DNA from 2 places in the Pseudoalteromonas sp. NH0006-46 genome. Region 2 is predicted to be linked to the other one. Evidence: riboswitches for the same ligand, from Rfam matches in the RefSeq annotation. Region 2 holds a riboswitch; the other holds the start of a gene.
The links. A riboswitch is a leader RNA that binds a small molecule or an ion and turns the genes downstream of it on or off. The one in region 2 is predicted to bind lysine.
Positions count from the first base shown of each region.

Region 1: it holds a riboswitch for lysine, as region 2 does, so the genes downstream of both, dapA (4-hydroxy-tetrahydrodipicolinate synthase) here and lysC (lysine-sensitive aspartokinase 3) in region 2, are expected to answer to the same signal.

Region 1 is NZ_BAAJML010000002.1:76,543-84,549, forward strand. Features, by position in the region: gene AC27I2_RS05190 (PLP-dependent decarboxylase) at 1-1,048, opposite strand, end outside; gene AC27I2_RS05195 (2,3,4,5-tetrahydropyridine-2,6-dicarboxylate N-succinyltransferase) at 1,048-1,788, opposite strand; gene dapA (4-hydroxy-tetrahydrodipicolinate synthase) at 1,804-2,688, opposite strand; lysine riboswitch at 2,817-3,013, opposite strand; gene AC27I2_RS05205 (DNA-3-methyladenine glycosylase I) at 3,205-3,909, shown strand; gene AC27I2_RS05210 (protein adenylyltransferase SelO) at 3,912-5,321, shown strand; gene AC27I2_RS05215 (OmpA family protein) at 5,713-6,768, shown strand; gene acnB (bifunctional aconitate hydratase 2/2-methylisocitrate dehydratase) at 7,047-8,007, shown strand, end outside.
Region 2 is NZ_BAAJML010000004.1:140,426-148,432, reverse strand. Features, by position in the region: gene AC27I2_RS10410 (AAA family ATPase) at 1-378, opposite strand, end outside; gene AC27I2_RS10405 (condensin complex protein MksE) at 375-923, opposite strand; gene AC27I2_RS10400 (hypothetical protein) at 929-2,215, opposite strand; gene nhaD (sodium:proton antiporter NhaD) at 2,435-3,682, shown strand; lysine riboswitch at 3,793-3,965, shown strand; gene lysC (lysine-sensitive aspartokinase 3) at 4,041-5,420, shown strand; gene AC27I2_RS10385 (4'-phosphopantetheinyl transferase family protein) at 5,417-6,166, opposite strand; gene AC27I2_RS10380 (sodium-dependent transporter) at 6,307-7,629, shown strand; gene AC27I2_RS10375 (NYN domain-containing protein) at 7,634-8,007, opposite strand, start outside.

The DNA of each region.
Region 1 (8,007 bases), on a different contig from region 2:
CGTTTAAATCGCTTGGTAAGTTATGCTCGCCTAAGCAATCAAGGGCCGTACATAACGGCCCATATAAGCTCATTGCTTGTTCTGGCGCTGTTGATTCGCGCAGTAACGCCGCAGGAAAATCTTGGCTTGTAACAGCAGGGCGCAATAAGTGGTTAATACCACCGGTTAAAATAACTTGCTGTTGGCCGTAGTTTTGTTTGCACTCAACGACGGGGTTAGCGTAATGACCGCATTCGCCTACAGCGTAACGGCCAAGCTCCATCCATAGCTCGTCTACACCCGCATCTTTTTTAATTTTTGCCAGCGCGGTGATTAATCCATCCCACTCAAGTGTTGCATCGTTTGGTGTGTAAGGAATACCTAAACCGCCGCCTAAGTCTAAAACTTTAAGGTTTATATTTAAGTTATTAGCCAAGGTGGTAAGCGGTGCAATCATTTGCGACCACAGCTCGCTTAGCTTTTGCGTGCTAAGCATGTTACCCCACTGAAATATATGTAGGCCATCAAAGCTAAGGGCTGGGTAATCGGCGGTATTTAGTGCTTGCCATTCATCGCAGCCAAGCCCAAACGGAGTTAGGCTGTCGCCGCCTAGAGGATTTTTTTCACCTTCAGGCCAGCGTAGTTGCACACGTAATAAAACTTGCAGCTGCGTATTTTGCAGCTGCGCTTGTTGGTTTAACCAACGCACTTGATTGAGGCTTTCGGCAACAAATATGCGCACACCGCGCTCAATAAAGTGTTTAATTTGTTTAGGGCTCTTTGCAGGCCCTGTGTTGAGCACGCGCTGCGAACTAATACCTTGTGCAAGGACTTGTTCAAGTTCACCTTTACTTGCAACGTCAAAGTTAAAGCCTGCGCTATCTAAGCTTTGAATAATCTTAGAAAGCGGGTTCGCTTTTACTGCATACCAAAGTTTTACATCGGTTTGCGCAACTAAACGCGCAAGGTGTGCGTTTAGTTTATCTAAGTCGTAAACAAAAAAAGGGGTATCAAGTTGCTGTGTAAGCGTATTAACAGAGGTTTTGATTGGCGTGCTCAAAAAGCTCATTATCGTAAAACCTCTTCTAGCAATAATGATGCATCGCTTTGTTCGTCGCGGTATTTAACAATTAACGCACACGACATGCTTAAGCCTTGCTCACGTGCCCATTCGTTAGACGCCGGGCGAGAGCCAGGTATTACAATTGCGTATTCTGGGATTGGTTCGCCTTTATCAAGCTGACGCTCATTAACGCAGTCGTATACCGGAATGGTTGCAGATAAGCGTACGCCTGGCGCTAGTACTGCCCCTTTTTTAACAACTACGCCTTCAACAATGACACAACCTGCGCCAATAAAGGCATCGTCTTCAACTACTACAGGGCTTGCACCAATTGGCTCAAGTACACCGCCAAGTTGCACAGCTGCGCTCAAATGTACATTTTTACCTACTTGTGCACACGAGCCTACTAATGCGTGGCTATCAACCATCGTGCCTTCGTCGATGTATGCGCCAATGTTTACGTACGCTGGTGGCATAATAATAGTGCCTTTAGCTACGTATGCACCACGGCGAACGCTTGAACCACCAGGTACCATACGCACGCCGTCGTCAGTACTAAACTCTTGCGGTGCAAGGTTGTGTTTATCTACAAAACCACCTGCAAACTCAGTGTTAGTGCCATTTTTAAAGGCTTCTAAAATGCCTTGTTTTACTTCTACGTTAGCTTCCCATTGCCCGCTTTCGTTTTGTGATGCTGCGCGTACTGCGCCCGATTCTAAATTATTTAGTAGTTCTAACCAGCTCATTATAAAAACCTGTATTTAATGCCAAGATAAAATGGTGTCGTTTGCAGTAGTAATGCAATCGGTTTGCGTTAACTCAAGATGCGTTAAAGGTGGGCGTAGCAACGGGCTACTTAAGCGGCCTTGTTGGTGCATTAACACTTTAACGGGAATAGGGTTTGCTACAGCAAAAAGGCTATTAATAGCGCGAGTCCACTGAGCAAATAAATTGGGGTGTTGGCCACTTAGGCTGCGTTTTACAAACTCATGCGTTTGTGTTGGCCACGCGTTTGCTGCAACCGATACTAAGCCTTTTGCGCCAGCTTGCGCGAAATAGGGCATAAGTGCATCGTCGCCACTGTATAGCGCTAAATTAGGTGCGGCTTGTCGGTATGCTTCAAATTGGCTGATGTTGCCACTGGCTTCTTTTAACGCCCAGAGCTTTGGATGCGTCTGTAAATTTTCGATGGTTTGCACCGGAATACTTACACCGCTTCTACCTGGTACGTTGTACAACATACACGGGTGCGCGCTTTCGTTTAATAAGCTTTCGTACCAATGAGTTTGACCTACAGCCCCTGGTTTTGCATAAAGGGGCGAGCCTAGTAAGTAACTGTGAATAGGTAACTGATTGCAATAGTTAACCCACTCTTTCTGTTGGGCTAAATTGCTACCGCCTACAGCAACCATAAGCGGTACACTGGGCTTTAGTTGGCACACGTGCTCAACAATGGCTTGTTGCTCTTTAAGTGTCAGCGCTAAGCCTTCACCTGTACTACCAAGGAGTAAAATACCGTTGTGTGCCGCTTCTTGTTCACTAACGAGAGTTGTGAGTGTGTCGTAGTCAACATTACCTTGTTGATCAAACGGCGTTACAAGCGCTGTCCACAGTGCGTAGTCGTCTAAATTGAAGTTGTTGATCATCTCTTACGAACCTATAAGGTGTTCGAGATATTAAAGGGGCTTTATGATGTGAGCCGCATTAACGTCGTTCGAACAGTATTCGAAGAGCGAATGGGCTTAAAATAATAGGGCGCACGGCCTTATTATTTAAGACCAGAAGCTCTCCACCAAACTAATAAGCTGCTAAAAAACAGCTCTTGGTGACAGTCGCTAGGATTCAACCTAGTCGCCCGAAGTAATTGCTTCGCAAAAGCGTTTACCTCTCGGCGGTATTCCCCTGGCGTATGCTCACTGGAGTTTGCGCTCCTAACATACGCTACCTGAATAACGCACCTCTTCTAGCCCTTTGTATTTTGTTTAACCGCAAAAGAGTTAGCAAAATACAATTTAAATAGGGTAATTGCGGCGATTAAAACATTTTAGCCGTCTAGGTGTCAAGCTGCTAAATATAGATTAGCTCATCGAAAATAGCGGTGGTTACGTATTGGCTGCTTTTCTCGTACACTAACCCTATGAGCAGCGAGGTATTTAATAAGTATGGAAAAATTTAGTGATATTTATAAGCGAGCGGTAGAGCGAAAGGGCTCTGAAAAAATGCTTAAGTTATTACTCGCAAAACCTTTATCTAAAAAAGCGTTAAGTACGTTAAGTGACGACGATTGGCTTGAAGAATTTACCCGAAAAGTTTTTCAAAGTGGCTTTTATTGGTCGGTAATAAATAGTAAATGGCCGGGCTTTAGAGAGGTTTTTTGGGAGTTCAGCGTTGATAAGTTATTAATGATGCCGCCCGATATGCTAGAGCAAAAAGCAACGGATGAACGCATTATTCGTAATTATAAAAAAGTGAAAACGATTCCTGAAAATGCTTACATGATCCACGAAATAGCACAGGAACATGGCAGCTTTAGTAAGTTTATTGCCCAGTGGCCAACAGATAATATTATTGGTTTATGGGCGCATTTAAAAAAACACGGTGCTCGGTTGGGCGGCAATACAGGCCCCTATGCTTTAAGAGCGCTTGGTAAAGATACATTTTTACTTTCGCGCGATGTAGAAAGTTACTTAAGAGCGCATAAAATAATTGATGGCGGGCTGCAAACTAAAAAATCACTCACTGCTGCGCAGGCATTTTTTAATGAAATGCAAAAGCAAAGTGGTTTAAGCATGCAAGAGCTAAGTTTAATTGTGGCCTACGGTGTGGGTGACAATCGCGTAGGTATAAGCCAACAAGCTGAGGATTAATGATGAAACTAGTGCCGAGATACACAGACATAGCAGATAACTTCGCGATAGAGGATCAACCCTCAAGCGTTGCTGCACCGCAATTGCTGCTGTGGAACGCATCGTTAGCTAAGCAGTTTAATATAGAAATTGAGCCGCAGCTGCGTGCAAGTACCTTTGCAGGCAATGAGCCACAGCAAATAAAGACGGTAGCGCTTGGCTATTCTGGGCATCAATTTGGACACTTTTCGCCTCGCTTAGGTGACGGGCGCGCGCATTTGCTTGGCGCTATAAATGACGATAAAAACCAGCTATGGGATATTCAATTAAAAGGCTCAGGCGCTACCCCGTATTCTAGAGGTGGCGATGGAAAATGTGCACTAGGCCCTGCTATTCGTGAATACGTAATGAGTGAAGCTATGCACGCATTAGGTATTCCAACCACTCGCTGTTTAGCTGTTGTAGGCACAGGCGAAAGCGTTTACCGCAACCCGCCTCAGCCTGGTGCTGTTGTTACTCGCTTAGCAAGTAGCCATATTCGGGTAGGCTCGTTTCAATATTTGGCAACACAAGGTGATATTGAAGGTTTAAAAAAGCTAGCGGATTTAGCTATTGGACGTCATTACCCTGAAATAAAGAGTGAAGGCCCAGAACGGTATCTAGCTTTTTTAGAATCAGTGACTAATAATCAGGTAAGCTTAATAATTAATTGGATGCGCGTAGGATTTATCCATGGTGTTATGAACACCGACAACACGCTAGTCAGCGGTGAAACCATAGATTATGGCCCGTGTGCGATGATGGATAATTTTGACTTTGACACCGTATTTAGCTCTATAGATAAACAAGGGCGTTATGCTTTTGGTAACCAGCCAAATATGGCGAGTTGGAATTGTGCACGTTTAGCTGAAAGCCTTATCCCATTAATTAGCGATGATGAAGAAAAAGCCGTGTCATTACTGACTCCCGTCATACATCGTTTTTCAGAACAATTTAATACTCAATTTACAGTAATGTGGGGCGAAAAATTAGGCCTGGCTGGCGTGAAAGAGGGCGATAAGGAGCTTGTTTCTGAGCTGTTAACATTATTGCAAGAGTACCATCTTGATTACACCAATACTTTTGATGCATTGACGGAGTTTGTGAATGGCAACGCAACTTTTCCTGAAGAACTAACTGAGTGGGCGAATAAGTGGCAAAGCCGAATAAGTAACGATAGCTACAAAATCATGCGAGCAGCCAACCCACGTATCATTCCGCGAAATCATATAATTGAAACAATATTAGCTGAATATAATGAGCTTGGTTCAAGTAAGCTGATGAGTCGTTTTATCAAAGTGGCTAATAATCCGTACTTATTCAGCGATGATATGACCGAATTTCAAAAGGTGCCTTTAAATGATACTAACTACAAAACCTTTTGTGGTACTTAAGTGTTGTAAAAATAGATAAGTTAATGATTATAAATAACGATATTTTAGAACAGAGATGTTCATTGATTGAGCAAAGCAAATTCTGGTGTTACTATCTAAATGTATAAAGATAAGTTAGTTTCATTGTGAGCAAGAACAATTAATTGAGTTGTCTTTGTGTCTTCTGCAGATTATCGATTTATATAATCAACTAGTTGGTTTCTAGCTAGGTAAAGTTTTAAATTTCACCTAAACTGATTTGTTGGATATCGTTATATCGCATTGAAAAAAATTATAAACTTTATTTTTCGTTAAGTATTGATTAACAAAAGTTGAGTTAGTCTGTATAAAACTTAGTGAGCTAGTACTTAATTAGCCACAATTTATTAGTTGTTAAAATGGGAAGAAAACAATGAAATTAAAATCACTAACTATTGCAATTGCGTTAGCTGCAACTAGCGTATCTTCATTTGCTGCTGACAAGCAAGAAGGTTTCTATATTGGCGCATTTGGCGACTACTACGATGCGTCTTGGGAAAATATGAGCGCACAGGCTGGTCTTGACGTAAATGAGTCGACTGGTTTTGGTCTTGAAGCGGGTTACCGTTTCAGTGATTTTTGGAGTGCTCGTCTAGAGTATGCAGATCTTGATTTTAATGCATTCGACAAAGCTGCTGGTAACCGTAACAATATCGATGGAAGCCGTTTTGGTATTGATGCGCTTTACCATTTAGATGGCGGTCCTTTCTACGGTTTAGTTGGTATTAAATCAATGGACGTGGTTGAAGACAACATGTTCTTAAACGCAGGTGTTGGTTACAGACATTTCATCACTGACAACTTATTCGCTAACGTTGAAACTGCTGTATACCAAGGTATTGATAAAGGTTACACAGATGTTGGTGCTAAACTAGGTATAAACTACTTCTTTGGACAAAATACCATGCCTGCTGAGCCGGTACAGCCTGCGCCAGAGGTTGTTGAAGTTATAGTTGAGCCAGTAGACAGCGACAATGACAATATTTTAGATGTTGATGACAAGTGTCCTAACACACCAATGACAGATGCTGTCGATGGTACTGGTTGTACTTTATACGAAGATAGAGAAGTAACTGTAAGTTTATTAGTAACGTTCCCTAACGACAAAGCTGCTGTATCACAGCGTTACTTAGATGACATCGACCAAGTTGCATCTTTCTTAAAAGATTACCCAGATACAACAGTGCTTTTAGAAGGTCACACTTCAGCAGTAGGTAAAGCGACTTACAACAAAATGCTATCTAAAAAGCGTGCTGACGCTGTAGCTAAGCAATTGATAGCTGATGGTATTGCATCTGACCGCATTACTACGGTAGGTTTAGGTGAAGAGCGCCTTAAAAATGAAGCTAACACAGCAGCTGCACACGCAGAAAACCGCCGTGTTGAGGCACACATCAAAACAATCAAAACGGTAAAAGTTTTACGTTAATAGATTATTTTGATGATAGAAACCCAGCTTATGCTGGGTTTTTTTATGGTTGCCATTTAAATCGTAATGATTATTACTTAATAAGCATTCATGGAAATAGAATTTACCGCAACCACTATTCATGTTATTTATAGCCGGTATAATCAGTTGTGTAACTGGATGGATTTTCATCTATCTATAAAAGCTTTATAATTACGCGTTAGAATACTATAAGTATTGGGTAACAAGTGCGCATGAAGCGCTACCGAATACTTTCACGTCACCAAGAGGGCAATATTGTGCTACAAGAATATCGTAAACACGTAGAAGAACGTGCCGCGTTAGGTATCGTACCAGCGCCATTAGATGCTCAGCAAACTGCTGATCTTATTGAATTAATAAAAAATCCACCGGCAGGTGAAGAAGAATTCATTTTAGATTTATTAATTAATCGTGTACCACCAGGTGTGGATGATGCTGCATATATCAAAGCAGGCTTTTTAGCCGCTGTTGCTAAAGGTGAAGCGAGTACTTCTCTTATTTCTAAAGAAAAAGCAGCTGAACTATTAGGAACAATGTTAGGCGGATACAACATCGCGCCAATGATTGACCTACTTGATGACGAGTCATTAGCGCCAATCGTAGTAAAAGGCCTTTCAAATACACTACTTATGTTTGATGCTTTCTACGACGTAGAAGAAAAAGCTAAAGCGGGTAATGCGTTTGCTAAGCAAATTATCGAATCTTGGGCTGCAGCTGAATGGTTTACAAATAAGCCTGCAGTCGCTGAAAAAATCTCTGTTACTGTATTTAAAGTAACGGGTGAAACTAACACCGATGACTTATCACCAGCGCCAGATGCATGGTCACGCCCTGATATCCCACTTCATGCTTTAGCAATGCTTAAAAATGAGCGTGATGGAATAAACCCAGACAAAGCGGGTGAAGTAGGTCCGATCGTTCAGCTTGAAGAATTAAAAACTAAAGGTTTACCACTTGCTTACGTAGGTGATGTTGTAGGTACGGGTTCTTCTCGTAAGTCTGCGACTAACTCTGTGCTTTGGTTTATGGGTGATGATATCCCATTTGTACCAAACAAACGTGTTGGTGGTGTATGTTTAGGTAACAAAATTGCACCTATCTTCTTTAACACAATGGAAGATTCTGGCGCGTTACCAATCGAATTAAATGTTGACGAGTTCAACATGGGTGACCAAATCGACATCTACCCATACGAAGGTGTTGTTAAGCGCCACGGTA
Region 2 (8,007 bases):
AATTATGGTATTACCTTGCGTGTACTGCGCTAAATCAAGTTTGCCCTGATAACAAAAGTACTGGTGTGCGTAACCGGCTATTTTACCAAGTCCTGCTACACCAATAACGACCGAGCCATGAGGGAGGTTAGCTTCAAGTAAAATGTACGACTGATCCGATGAAAAATAAAACTTACGGGTTTCATCTAAATCGTGCCCGTCCCATTCGGTAAGGCGTAAATCGTTGATAAGCGGAAATTGCAGGGCGTTAATAACCGAGCTTTTACCGGTATTGTTTGGCGCACAAATAGAGCTGCTTTTATCAAGCGGGATCACACATTTTGCATAACCTGCGGTATTAAGTAGGGCGAGTTTACTCAGTCCGTATAAGTTTTTCATTCCTCGTCCTCCGTAATGTAGGTTTCTTCGTTTACTTCCATTAATGCATCTATATAGCGGTGAATTGGCGCTTGCAGCATAAAGCCGCCTTCTACTTCGCGGGCGAGGCCTAAACGTACCATGCGCAGGTAAACGTCTTTACGTAAATCTGAGCCCGAAAATATCTCCAGCTGATCAAACAAGTGCTTGTTAATTTGCACTAGTGTTTGCATCAGTTCTAAATCGTTTACTTCATCAAACAGGGCGCGCATTGGGTCTTTACCCGTGTTGGCGTAGTGTTCAATTAAAATGTAAATAGTGAGCGCAACAGCACGGGATATTTTCCCCATGTTTGGTGTACTTTCGTCGCTGGCAAAATAGTAAAAGCCACGGCTATCGTGTTTTAGCTCATGACCTAATGCGGTAAATAGTGCGCTGTAAGATTCAATGTATTGGTCAAGCTCTTGCCACATTACGTTGTCTTGTTCACAAATGTGGTAACCCGCCGTTAATTTTTTATTGATTGCTTGCAGGTGAGTTAGTTCGTCTAGGTTTATATGTGTCATGGTAATTACTTATCTGCCTTAGTATTAGGCTGAACGGCTAAATCTGGTGCCTGAGAATTAAATGGATAAAGTGAAAAGTGCTGTCCGGCAATTTTAACACGCGCTTTTTCATCGCTTTGGCTAATGTTAATGTCGCTATCGCTGATTAGTTTTTGATATAAAAATAGCATTTCGTCGGCGTCTAGCTCGGGATAGCTTTCATCTAAAAATTGCAGCAATGGCTGAGGCTTTTTACGTTTTTTGTTAAAGCGTTTTGCAAAGCTTGTTTTTACATCATTGTAGTCAGGTATGTTAGGCGTTATAAAAGCCGGCACGTCTTGTTGCTCTGGGAGCTGGTATTCTTCGTGTTCAAATTCCACCAAGCTTGCCATATAGGCAACTATATGGCGCTGCTGGCCAAGCGAATAGCGCTGAGAGTCGCTTACAAAATTTGGCTGTACAGCACTTAGCATATTGTCTACGCCATTTTTACGTACAAGGCCGAGCACTTTTGCTGCCTGGCGAGTAACTAAGTTATTACGGCGCAGCTCTTCGCGCAGTGGCATGAGCATATCGGCGCTTTTACGTAAGCTTTCACGCCCTATTAAGTGCATTTCGAGTATGCGAGTTCGTAATTGCTCTAGCATGCGTTTGTCGGTATATGCTTTACCTGAGCGCTCAATGTATTCTATTTGCTTACTAATTTGTTGCTCTATTATTGTAAAGCAGGCATGAAAATCGCCCCTAATATCGACCATTTCAAGCATTGGCTCTATGTATTCGTCAAAGGCCTCTATTACTGCCTTATAGCGTTTTTGCAGCGATTGCACGCCATGGTCAGATTTAGCGTGTTCGACTATATTTAATATGGCGTTTTCGTTGTGTGAAAAAAGCTTCATTATTTTACGTACCCGATCATCCATAATGCGGCTGTAGCGGCGTAAATCGTCAAAGTCTTCAACGTTTCCTGCGTTATCTAATTTATTACCTAAGCGGGCTAAATCATCAACTAATACGCTAATTTCTTGCGCTAAACCTAAGTGCTCTTCTTGGAGTAAAAAAGTAGCAAAATCAGCAATGGCACGGTTAATTTCAAGCTGCGACGATTTAGCGAGTGGAATTAAAATATCTTGATTGAGCAAGCGATTGGTTTCTTTGTATATGCGCTCGTTTGACCACGTGGGCTGTTTTTGTTTTATGGCATTTTGCACGTCTTTTAGGCTAAAGTCGGCCATTTTAAAACGTTTAAATAATAACTCTAAAACCCCCCAATGTTCGCTAAGGGTATTTAGTCGCTTTTTAGCTGGGATCATAAGGCGTTACAACATCCTAGTAATTTATTATTGAGAATTTAGAAGCGTCTCATTATTACGTATTCTAATTAATCTAGCCTGTATATAGTATTCGTTTTTAAGACTATTTAATAATAGTTTTTGCATAGCCGCAGTGCTAACATTCGCGCCGAAAATAGGCACGTTGAGAGGGACTTTACGTGTGTTCTTTAAAACAATATCAAAGGTTATTTAATACCCATGGTTTCCACGATTATTCTAACCCTGATAGCGATCGGATTCTTATTGATCGTTATAGAAGATATCATCCATGTAAATAAAGCTAAAACCACGCTTTTTTTTGGCACGCTTTGCTGGATCCTCCTGTTTATTTTCCCCCTGCATGGGCAAAGCCCAGAGCAAGTGCAAGAACTCCTTAACGAAAATATTTTAGAGATAGCATCGCTGTGGTTGTTTTTAATGGCCGCCATGACCTTTGTTGCTTATTTAAACTCAAAAGGGTTTATCGAAAATATTGTGCACAGAGTGATGCCAACAAGTATTAGCGAACGCAAGCTGATGTTTTTGGTTGGGGTATTTGCGTTTTTGTTTTCGTCTGTTTCAGACAACGTAACAGCCACGTTAATATCGCTCGCTGTGGTTATGTCGTTAAAACTGCCGCCTAAAAAACTCATAAAATATGCCACGCTCATTGTATTTGGTGTTAACTCCGGCGGTGTGTCGTTAATTACCGGTGACGTTACCACCTTAATGATATTTTTAGATGGAAAAGTAACCATTGCTAACTTATTACTGCTTATTGCACCTGCATTTATCAGTGTTATGTTGTTAGCGGCAATGTTAAGTATTGGCATGAAAGGGGAAGTGACCTTTTCTAAGTCAGGGAAAAAACGCATAGAAAAAACCGATATCACTATCGCAGTTATTTTTGTTTCTACAGTTATCAGCATACTCGCGTTGAGTGTTATTTACAGTGTACCGCCTTTATTAACTTTCTTATGTGGTTTATCAATTATGTTTTTAGTGGCGCAATTTTTAATGCGCAAAAAAGACATAAACAAAAATATTATCGACTACGTACGCGACATAGAATACGACACCTTACTGTTTTTCGTCGGGGTTTTATTATTGGTAGGCGCATTAAAAGAGATTGGCATGCTAAGTAAGTTTACCGACCTTTACACCGTTATGGCGCCACAGTACGCTAACTACTTAATGGGTATTTTATCGGCTGGGGTAGATAACGTGCCGCTTACCGCTGCTTTACTAAAAGCCAATATAGTAATGAGTCAGCAAGATTGGTTGTCGTTTACTTATGCAACCGGTGTTGGCGGGTCAATGCTTATTATTGGATCGGCTGCGGGTATTATTGCCATGAGTAAAGTAAAAGAGCTAACTTTTATGAGTTACTTACGTTTATCGCTGTATTTGTTAGTAAGTTATACCGTTGGCTACGCGGGCGCGTATTACATGGGCGGGTTTGTTTAAGTTTTGCTTAACTAACCACATTAAAACGCTTGACAGCTAGACGGCTAAACGTTAACTTTCAAACCCCGCTTAAAAGTGGGGTTTTGTTTTATTAGCCATTGGTTAATACAACATTCAGAAGAGGTGCGATACTTAGGTATTTAATGGTAGGTGACGAACGCCCATAACCATTAAAGAGGGAAGTACTCGCCGAGAAAACCAACGTTACGTCGATGTTGTTTTTCGGTTTATGGGGCTGAATCCTCAAAACTGTCACCAATCTAGGTGGAGAGCTTCTGGCAGTGGATTTACCTTCATGCATTCACTTGCCAAGTTCTTCTTGTTTTATCGCGGTTTGGATACCGCAAAAGGAGACTAAATGACTACCCAATCAGTGCCGCAAACAGTATCGGGCGTTAAATCAGATTACATCGTTGCCAAGTTTGGTGGAACCAGTGTGGCTAACTTTGATGCGATGAGTCGTTGTAGCGAAATTATTGTTGCCGATAAAAGTGTTCGTATTGTTGCTGTGAGCGCCAGTGCCGGCGTAACTAACCACTTAGTTGCACTGTGTAAAAGTGATATTACTAGCGAACAACGCCAAGAAAATATTGACGGTGTTCTTGCTATTCAACAAGCCATTTTAGATGAATTATCACTTGATGCCGATTTAGCCGTAGGCTTTAACGAAACATTAAAAGCATTTCAAGCACTCGCTCAGCAACAACTGACTACTGCACAACAACACGATGAACTGTTGAGCTTTGGTGAACGTTTATCGTCGTATTTATTTGCGCAAGTGCTGCGTTTAAAAGGCTTAAATGCCGATCGGTTTGATGTACGCCAAGTCCTTAAAACAGACAGCCAGTTTGGAAAAGCAACACCTAATGTAAGCGCAACAGCACAAGCTGCAAAAGAATATTTAATTCCTCTATTAGATGAACAAGTTATTGTAACGCAAGGTTTTGTTGGTAGTGACGAATTTGGCCAAACAACAACCCTTGGCCGTGGTGGGTCTGACTACAGTGCCGCTTTACTTGCAGAGGCAATAAACGCTAAAAGTGTACATATTTGGACGGATGTAGTGGGGATTTTTAGCACCGACCCGCGTTTATGTGTAAAGGCGTCGCCTATTGCCCGTTTGAGCTTTGATGAAGCCGCTGAAATGGCTACCTTTGGAGCTAAGGTATTGCACCCAGCGACTATTTTGCCAGCCAGTCGTAGTCATATTAATGTATTTGTTGGTTCAAGCCGCGAACCTGAACGCGGTGGTACGTGGATAGAGCGTGAAAAATCGCAGCAACCAGGTATACGCGCTGTAACGCAACGTAAAAACCAAATTTTGCTTACCCTTAAAAGCCCTGAAATGTTACTGGCTAGCGGCTTTTTAGCCCGTGTATTTACTATTTTAAGCGAGTTTAATATATCGGTTGATTTAGTAACCACCTCTGAAATCAGTGTGGCAATAACGCTTGATAACGCGCCTAACGCATCACGCCCAGAGCTAGACCAAGCGTGTTTAGATAAGCTTGCTGAATTTTGCCATGTATCGGTTGAGAACAACTTAACGCTGGTGGCGCTTATTGGTTCAGAAATTCAACTTCGCCAACACGAAATGAAGTTAATGCAGGTATTAAGCGACTTTAATATTCGATTAATTTGTCACGGTGCAAGTAAGCACAACTTATGCTTTTTAGTTGAGCAGAGTGAATCTGACAACGTGGTTCAGGCTATTCATAGCCGGTTATTAGAGGCTTAAATACTAAGCGACTGTTCGGTTAATAAAAAGCATCGCCAGTCGGTGCTTTTTTTATGCACTAAGGTTAAATCAAATGCCTCTGTTTGCGTGCTAACAACTTGGCTGCTTGAAGCAAGGTTTGCTACCGCAAGTTCGGTAAATACATTGGGACTAAGTAATTTCGCAATAGGGCGGCTAGTTGCTTTAGCTAATGATTCTTTCAATGTCCATATTCTAAAAAAGGTATTGGCCTGGCTTTGCGTATTAGGTTGCAATGTAATTAACGTCACTTCGTCTGAGTGGTAAAAATGTTTGGCTAGTTTTTCAATTGGGCGTGTTAGGCTTATTTTTTCAAGGTCGAAGCCAAAAGTGTTATTTTTTGAATTTAAAGCAACCCCAACAAAACCATGAGAATGCGATATGCACGTATTAACAACACAATCGTTAATATGTAACTCTAACTTAGCCGTAGTGTGGTTAAAGTTTGTAGTAATAGCATTTAGCGCCACATTTGCAAATTCAGGGAAGGTGGTTTTCACAAGCATTTTTAAAAGTAAGCGGCTTGCTAAATATTCTTGTTTAGCTGTTGGGTTTTTTCGGCGATTAATAACGCTTAATTCAAGCTCGCTAAGTAAACGAGGTAAGTCGTAATCAGCTACATTAAGTGTATTGGCGTTAAATAACAAAACGGTATTTGCGCTTTGGGGTAAATTGGCAAAATTAGTTGACTTGATACTTAATGCGTTATTAAAAAAATGTGCGGTCATATAGGCCCATAAATAAGAAAGTCGTTGTTATTGTGAGCAATTAACGCGACTAATAAAGCCTGAATACAATTTTATTACTCAGCTGGCATTAAATATGGTTTAATTCACAACAATCAAAATAATAACAGATTTGTAGATGTATGGCACAAATGCGTGATGGGTTTCAAAGCCGACTTGGTTTTGTTTTGGCCGCTGCTGGCGCGGCAGTGGGTTTGGGTAATATTTGGGGGTTTCCTACACAAGCTGCTAACCATGGCGGTGGTGCGTTTTTACTCGTCTATTTTCTGGTCATCTTTTTATTGGCACTTCCGGCGCTTTATACTGAGCTTTATTTAGGTCATAACGCACAAGCAAACCCGGTAAAAGCACTGGGTGACGCGTGGCAAGATAGTAATCGTAAAATAGGTGCAGCTGCGGGCTATATTGGCCTTGCGGGTGCCGTAGTTATGCTGAGCTTTTATTCAATTGTGGCAGGCTGGATGTTGTCGTACGCAATTGAGCCTGTGACAACCTTTGTTGGTTTACACAGTGTGAGCGAATTTTTGCACAGTGACTCAGTCGCGCGTAATTTTGTGTTTACACCATTAATGCTTATTTTAACGGCCTGCATTATTTTAAAAGGGGTTAAATCGGGTATTGAAACGTGGTCGCGCCGACTCATGCCAATGCTATTAGTGTTACTTGTGGCGCTTATTGCTTACATAGCCACTTTGGATGGTGCAAGCGAAGGTTTTGCAGCCTATTTAATGCCTAATTTTAGCCAAATACTCGATCCAAATTTAATTATCGCGGCTATGGGGCAAGCATTTTTTTCGCTCTCTTTGGGTGTGGGTTGTATGATGATTTACGGCTCGTATTTACAACCTGATGCTAATTTACCAAAGCTAACTGCAAGTGTTGCATTACTTGACACGAGCGTTGCGTTTTTAGCTGGCTTACTCATTATTCCGGCTATTTATGTTGCACAACATAACGGCGTTGAGGTATTTAGTGGCGGTAAATTAATTGGTGAAGGGCAGCTTATATTTGCCATTTTACCAGAGCTATTTAATACCATGGGAGAAATAGGGTTACTGGTTGGTTTATTGTTTTTTGTATTAATGTCGATAGCCTCAGTGACGTCTACTATTTCATCAACTGAAATTCCAGTTGCATTTCTAGTGGAAAACCACAACGTTAACCGCACTAAAGCTACGTGGTTAGTGAGCTTAGTGGTTTTAATATGTGCAAGTGCAATTATATTAAACTTCGATTGGTTATTTGGTTTAGTTATTATGCTGTTTACGCAATATCAGCTCCCGCTGATGGGGTTGTTTTACTTCATAACGGTTGGTTGGATGTTCAAACGGGGTAATAAGTTACACCAAGCTAGCACGGGCGCGCATTTTTGGTTTGCCCAGTATATCCGCTTTGTATGCCCAATATTAATGACCTTGGTATTTGCAAACGTCGCGTTTGGTTAATGACTTAATGCAGTGAAACTAAAAAGCCTCCGTCGGGGGCTTTTTGCATTTTAAAATGCTGGTCGTGATGCTTAAAATATTGATACAACTTATTTACGCCAAGCTGCTTTTTTGTAATGTTGAATATTCGATGGAGATAGGTACCCACATCCACTGTTTCGGAGAGTCCAGTTTTTGCGTGTTGTGTGTTTTCAACGGCTTCTTTTACAAGTGCTAAATGGTAGGTATCAGCAGAGGCAATACTTTTTACTTTAGGTATTGTATTTTTTTTACCTAAAATATAAAAGTCATCAAAATAGTGTTTAGCACTGGCTGTATTATTACCAAATCCAATTACCTTTTTACCATTTCGTCTTAAAAAGTGTACTAAAGCCGCAA